DNA from 2 places in the Kitasatospora sp. NPDC052868 genome. Region 1 is predicted to be linked to the other one. Evidence: riboswitches for the same ligand, from Rfam matches in the RefSeq annotation. Region 1 holds a riboswitch; the other holds the start of a gene.
The links. A riboswitch is a leader RNA that binds a small molecule or an ion and turns the genes downstream of it on or off. The one in region 1 is predicted to bind cyclic di-AMP.
Positions count from the first base shown of each region.

Region 1 (3,179 bases):
CTGGCCGCGGCTGTACGCGCTGCTGCTGCACGCCGCCGGGGTGGACGTGGCGGACGACGCGGCGGTGCGGGCCTGGCTGGAGGCGTTCCGGGAGCTGGCGCCGCAGGAGCGGTCGGCCGCCTACGCCGCGCTGGCCGAGGCCGGGTGGCTGGACGAGCTGGACGAGGAGGGCTGGGGCGAGGCCCGGATGCTGACGGTCGGGATGGCCACCGACGGCGCCCGGCGGCTGCTGGAGCAGGGCCTGATGCGGCGCAGCTACCGCAACCTGGCGGCGCTGAACGCGCTGGGCCGCCCGATGCCGGACGAGCTCGCCGGGGACTTCGGCGCGTTCGAGGAGGCCGCGGTCGAGGTGGCGCTGGAGCTGTCGGGCGAGTGGACGGTGCCTGGGCTGGCGCAGCTGCTGGTGACGGAGTTCCCTGAGCTGGCGCCGGAGCCGGGGCAGGAGGAGATCGACGCCTACCTGGCGCGGCTGCCCCAGGAGTAGCGCGGCCGCCCCCGGAACAGCGAGGCGCCCCGGTCCGCAGTGGACCGGGGCGCCTTCGACCGTAGGGGGCCCTGCCTCAGGGCGTGATGCCGCGCTGCTCGAACCAGGTCTCCGGGTCGACCGGGGCGCCGCCGCCGGGGCGGACCTCCAGGTGCAGGTGCGGGCCGGTCACGTTGCCGGTGGCACCGACCTTGCCGATCTGCTGGTTGGGGACGACCTTGCCGGAGCCCTTGATGATCGAGGAGAGGTGGCAGTACCAGATCTCGGTGCCGTCGGGCAGCGTCTCGACGATCCGGTAGCCGTACGAGCCGGACCAGCCGGCCGAGGTGATGGTGCCCTGGCCGACCGCGTACACCGGGGTGCCGGTGTCGGCGGCGAAGTCCAGGCCGGTGTGCAGGTGGGCCCAGTAGGAGGCGCTCTGGCCGTAGTGGGCGGAGAGGTTGTAGTCGCGCACCGGCAGGTTGACGGCGGCGAGCTTGGCCTTCTCGGCGGCCTCGGCGGCGAGCCTGGCCTCCACCTGCTGGGCGGCGCGCTTGGCCTCCGCCTCCTTGGCGGCCTGCAGGCGGGCGGTCTCGTCGGCGGCGGTGCGCTGGCTGTCGGCCTGCTGCTGGATGCGGGCGGCGAGCGCGAGGCCCGGGTCCGCGGAGAGCGCGACCGGGGCCTCGTCCGGGGTCTCGATGGCGGGCGCCGCGGCCGGGGTGGCGGAGGCGAAGCCGGTGGCACCGAGGGTGGCGGCGACGGCGGTGACGCCGAGCAGCGGCGCGGTCCCGCGGGTCTGGCGGGGCATCCGGTGCCGGTTGGTGTCGGCGGGCTGCGGGGCGTGCTCGTCGGCCGGGCCGCCGTATCCGCCGCCGTGGGCGGGCGGCCAGGGGTGGTCGAGCAGTTGGGTGCCCGAGCCGGAGCCGGGCAGGTGTGCCGGAGAGTGCGTCGACGCCACGGAGGCGCGCTCCTTTCCTTCCTTCGCGCCTACCGGGTTAGCTGACGGGTTCGGAGCAGGAAGGTCTCCTACGGCCGGGCCTGGGCCTGGCCGATTCACCCCAAGGAACATGGTTCCCCGGCTCCCTGACCTGCCCGGAGGCGGGTCGTCGGGATTAGGCGACGGCGCACGGTGCCGTCTGGGTACGGCGTTGCCGACCGCGCTGCGTTATCAAACGTTAATCCTAGGAGCCCCTGATTCCAAGCCATCCGGATGGGACGACCTGAGACCGCCCGGGCAGTACGTGGCCTGATGGGCGATTTGTGAGGCTTGAGCACAACTGACACTACCGAACGTGATGAGACGTCAACGAACGGACGCCGGGTTGAGTACTTCTACTCATGTGCGGCGCGCCCCGGCGCCACCATCCTGGCGCCATGAACGCACCCGTGCAGTCGCGCACCACGTCCGCGTACTACATCCAGGCCGTCCTGTCCTTCGCCCTGTCCGGCGTCGCCCTCGCGATCGGGATCGCCTACCTCCCGGTCGACGCCTGGACGCGGGCCTTCCTCGGACTGGGCCTGCTCTACACCGTCACCTCCTCGTTCACCCTGGCCAAGGTGATCCGGGACCGGCAGGAGACCAACGAGATCGTCACCCGGGTGGACCAGGCCCGACTGGAGAAGCTGCTCAGCGAGCACGACCCGTTCAAGGTGGAGGGGGTCTGAGCCGCCCGGGACCGCCCGGGACGGAGGCTCACCCGAAAGATTCCTCGGTCGATAGCTTGACGGCTAAGGCTATTAGCCTTAGCTTTATGGCTATCGGCAGAACCGCCGATGACGCGCACGGCGGACCGAGGAGGCCCACGATGACCGGCTCCAACACCCCCACCACGCAGTTCCTCGACGTTCCCGGCGGCCGGCTGGCGTACGACGACACCGTGCAGGGCGACGGCGCCCCGGTCGTCCTCCTGCCGGGGATGCTCGACAGCCGGACCGCGTACCGCCACCTGCGCCCGCTGCTCACCGCCGCGGGCCGCCGGGTGATCACCATGGACCTGCGCGGCTTCGGCGAGTCCTCGATCGCCTGGGACGACTACTCGCCCGCCGCGATCGCCACCGACGTCATCGCGCTGCTCGACCACCTGGGCATCGAGCGCGCCGTCCTGGCCGGCAACTCGTACAGCGGTGCCAGCGTGGTCAAGGTCGCCGGGGACGCCCCCGGGAGGGTCGCCGGGATCGTCCTGCTGGACGCCTTCATCGAGAACCTGCCGCCGAACGCCCTGCAGCGCGCCGCCTTCGGCGTGATGGGCGCGCTGCTGGTGCACTCGCCCGCGTTCTGGGGCCTCTACCACCGCAAGATGGCCTACCCCGGCGCCAAGCCGGCCGACTTCGACGCCTACGTCGACGGACTGGTCGCCGCCATGCGCACCCCGGGCCGCAAGGCCGCCACCCGCGGCTATGTGCACGGGGACTCCGCACCGACCGGCTGGAGCGCCGCCGTGCAGTGCCCGGCGCTGGTCGTGATGGGCAGCAAGGACCCCGACTTCCCCAAGCCGGAGCTGGTCGCCGACCGGCAGGCCGCGGCGCTGCACGCCCGCAAGGTGATGATCGAGGGAGCCGGGCACTACCCGATGGCCGACCAGCCGCAGGCCACCGCCGACGCCCTGCTGCCCTTCCTCGCCGAACTGGCCTGAGCCGCCCCCGGCGCCGACCGTCACGGCCGCCCGCCCCGCCCCCGCCCCACCCCTTCCGAGCCCACTCCCCCGGTACGGAGACC
Region 1 is NZ_JBITZW010000018.1:27,016-30,194, forward strand. It holds gene ACIGZJ_RS26360 (hypothetical protein) at 1-484, shown strand, start outside; gene ACIGZJ_RS26365 (M23 family metallopeptidase) at 561-1,421, opposite strand; cyclic di-AMP (ydaO/yuaA leader) riboswitch at 1,434-1,592, opposite strand; gene ACIGZJ_RS26370 (YiaA/YiaB family inner membrane protein) at 1,838-2,128, shown strand; gene ACIGZJ_RS26375 (alpha/beta fold hydrolase) at 2,269-3,096, shown strand.

Region 2 (3,179 bases), on a different contig from region 1:
GACATCGCCCCGGTCGCCGTCCGCGACCGCGTGCGCGGCCGGGTCTCCCTGGCCGGCCGCCTCCACCTCGTCCACCTCGCCCACGACGGCCTCAGCGTCCACCTGCGCCTGGACGTCGCCCACGCCGTGCTCTCCACCCCGTACGGCACCACCGCGCTCACCGGTGCCGACCTCGCCCTCGCCGGGCCCGACCCGCTCGCCCGCCACGAGGCCGGACTGCTCACCCACCTGGCCGACGACCACCCCGACGCGCTCGCCGTCCTGACCCGGCTGCTCGACCCGAACCTGCTCGCCGAGCGCCCCGACGTCCGCCCGCTCGCCCTCGACCGGTACGGCCTGGTGCTCCGCCTGGACCACCCGCACGGCCACCGCGACGTCCGCCTGGTCTTCCCCGAACCCGCCAGGGACACCGAGGACTTCGGGCTGCAGGTACACCAGCTGCTCACCGTCGCCCACAACAGGGCGCCCGCCCACCGGAACTAGCCGATGGACGGGCGAAAGATCTCACGCACAAACCGATATGACGGATCACCACAAGGCGCACCCGGAAACGACAGCGGCCGGCCCGGCTCGCGAAGGAGGTTCGCGAACCGGGCCGGCCTGGGCGTGTCCCGCGCCCGTGGTGCCGCTGGTGGTGCGGCGATCCCCCGGTCGAGCGGTCACCCGACATGACCATCCCGGAGGTCGTTCGCCCCGCGTCCAGCGGTGGTCCGAGGGCCGCTCGAAAGCGGCCGATCAGAGCCGACCGGTCGCAGCCGACCGGCCGGTGGAGACGACCGATCAGATGCTGACGCCGTGGGCGCGCAGGTAGGCGATCGGGTCGATGTCGGAGCCGTACTCCGAGCCGGTGCGGATCTCGAAGTGCAGGTGCGGGCCGGTCACGTTGCCGGTCGCGCCCGAAAGGCCGATCTGCTGGCCGGCGGTCACGGTCTGGCCGACCGAGACGCCGATCGAGGACAGGTGCGCGTACTGGGCGTACTTGCCGTCGGCGAGCTTGATCTCGACCTCGTTGCCGTAGGCGCCGCCGTTGCCGGCCTTCACCACGGTGCCGGCCGCGATGGCGCGCAGCGGGGTGCCGGTGGAGGCGACGAAGTCGGCGCCGGTGTGGTGGCCGGAGGCCCACATCGAGCCGGCCACGCCGTAGGCGGTGCCGAGCTTCGGGTTGGCGACCGGGGAGACGTAGCCCGAGGTGCTGGCGACGGCGGCCGGGGCCGGGGTGGCGGCCGGGGCGGCCGGCTTCGCGGCGGGGGCGGCCGGCTTGGTGGCCGGGGCCTGGGCCGGCTTGGCAGCCTGGACCGGCTTCGGGGCGGCGGGCTTCGCGGCCGGCTTGACCGAGTCCTGCGAGGCCTGCGGCTTCGCGGCGGGGGCGGCCGGCTTGGCGGCCTCGGCGGCGGCCGGAGCGGCAGCGGCCTTGGCGGCAAGCGCGAGCTGCTGACCGGGGAAGATCAGGTTCGGGTTGCCGCCGATGACCGAGCGGTTGTGGTCGTAGAGCGCCTGCCAGCCGCCCTCGACGTTCTTGGCGGCGGCGATCTTCGACAGGGTGTCCCCGCCGACGACCTTGTAGCTCTGGTCGACCGGGGCGGCGGCCGGAGCCGCAGCCGGGGCGGCCTGCTCGGCGGCGGCCGGAGCCGCGGCCGGGGTGGCGTCGACGCTGGTGGCGCCGGTCCAGGTGCTGGTCTGCCCGGCCTTGGCGGCAGGGGCGGTGTGGGCCTGGGCGCTGATGGTGGTCACCAGCGGGAGGGCGAACGCGGCGCCGGTGACGGCAGTGGCGATACCGATGCGGGCGGCGCGGGGCAGGGCGATACGACGAGCCTGTGCGGGCATGGGGTATTTCCTCTCCGACGCCTGCGAGGTGAGCTGTCGGGTTCGGGCTGGAGTTGCCCGGCCGCATATGCGGCTTCACCCCAAGCCGGACCGTGAATTCCGGTCCGGCGACTTACCTTTGGGTCCCCCGCTCCTGCCGAACAGAGTTCAGTTCGTACCACCGGGCAGCGGCAGGACTAGGCGTTCCACCCGGTGGCCACCCGGGCTAATGCCGGGCGGTCGCTGAACTAAAACCCATCCGTCCGGGTGAAGCAATGTCGATCTCTTGAACCCGCAACAAAAGCCCGGGGCACCGTGACGCTCCGAATGATCGGCTACGCGGTGCGCACACAATCCATTGACCGTGCGCGATCGTTCGACCACGTTCCGTCCATTTCATGACCGGTGCGCATGCGATCAAGTACGGAAAGCCATCCACCGACACACCGCCGGTGACCCTTGTCACGTCGACCCCCGGGGGCGCACGATCAGGCCGTGGCCACCTCCGAGGCCGGCACCCTGCGCCTGGGCACCGCGCAGGGCCGCTGGGTACTACTGGCGACCGTGCTCGGCTCCAGCATGGCGATGCTCGACGGCACGGTGGTGAACGTCGCCCTGCCCCGGATCGGCACCGATCTCGGTGCCCCGCTCGCCGCACTGCAATGGACCCTCAACGCCTATCTGCTCACCCTGGCCGGGCTGATCCTGCTCGGCGGAGCGCTCGGCGACCGCTACGGGCGGCGCCGGGTCTTCCTGCTCGGCGTGGTCTGGTTCGCGCTCGCCTCCGCGGCCTGCGCCGCCGCGCCCACCATCGGGGTGCTGATCGCGGCCCGGGCCGTCCAGGGCGTCGGCGGAGCGCTGCTCACCCCCGGCTCGCTGGCGATGCTTCAGGCCGTCTTCCACCCGGACGACCGCTCGGCCGCGGTCGGCCTCTGGTCCGGCCTCGGCGGGGTGTCGGCCGCGATCGGGCCCTTCCTCGGCGGCTGGCTGGTAGACGGCCCGGGCTGGCGGTGGATCTTCCTGCTGAACGTGCCGCTCGCCGTCCTGGTGGTCGCGGTCGCGTCCCGGCACGTCCCGGAGAGCCGGGACGAGAGCGCCACCGGGCGGTTCGACGTGCTCGGCGCCGCACTCGCCGCGCTCGCCCTCGGCGCGATCACCTATGCGCTGACGGCGGCGGGCGGCGGCCTCTCCCCCGGGGTCTGGGTGACCGGCGCGGCCGGCCTCGCCCTCGGCGCGGCCTTCGTCACCGTGGAGCGCCGCACCGCGGAGCCGATGCTGCCGCTCGGCCTCTTCTCCTCCCGGCTGTTCACCGCCGTCAACCTGGTCACCCTCTGCGTGTACGCGGCCTTCAGCGGCGTCTTCTTCCTGCTGGTCGT
Region 2 is NZ_JBITZW010000024.1:17,722-20,900, reverse strand. It holds gene ACIGZJ_RS29765 (DUF2470 domain-containing protein) at 1-483, shown strand, start outside; gene ACIGZJ_RS29760 (peptidoglycan DD-metalloendopeptidase family protein) at 781-1,824, opposite strand; cyclic di-AMP (ydaO/yuaA leader) riboswitch at 1,828-1,987, opposite strand; gene ACIGZJ_RS29755 (MFS transporter) at 2,299-3,179, shown strand, end outside.
Region 2: another riboswitch for cyclic di-AMP. It lies ahead of ACIGZJ_RS29760 (peptidoglycan DD-metalloendopeptidase family protein); the one in region 1 lies ahead of ACIGZJ_RS26365 (M23 family metallopeptidase).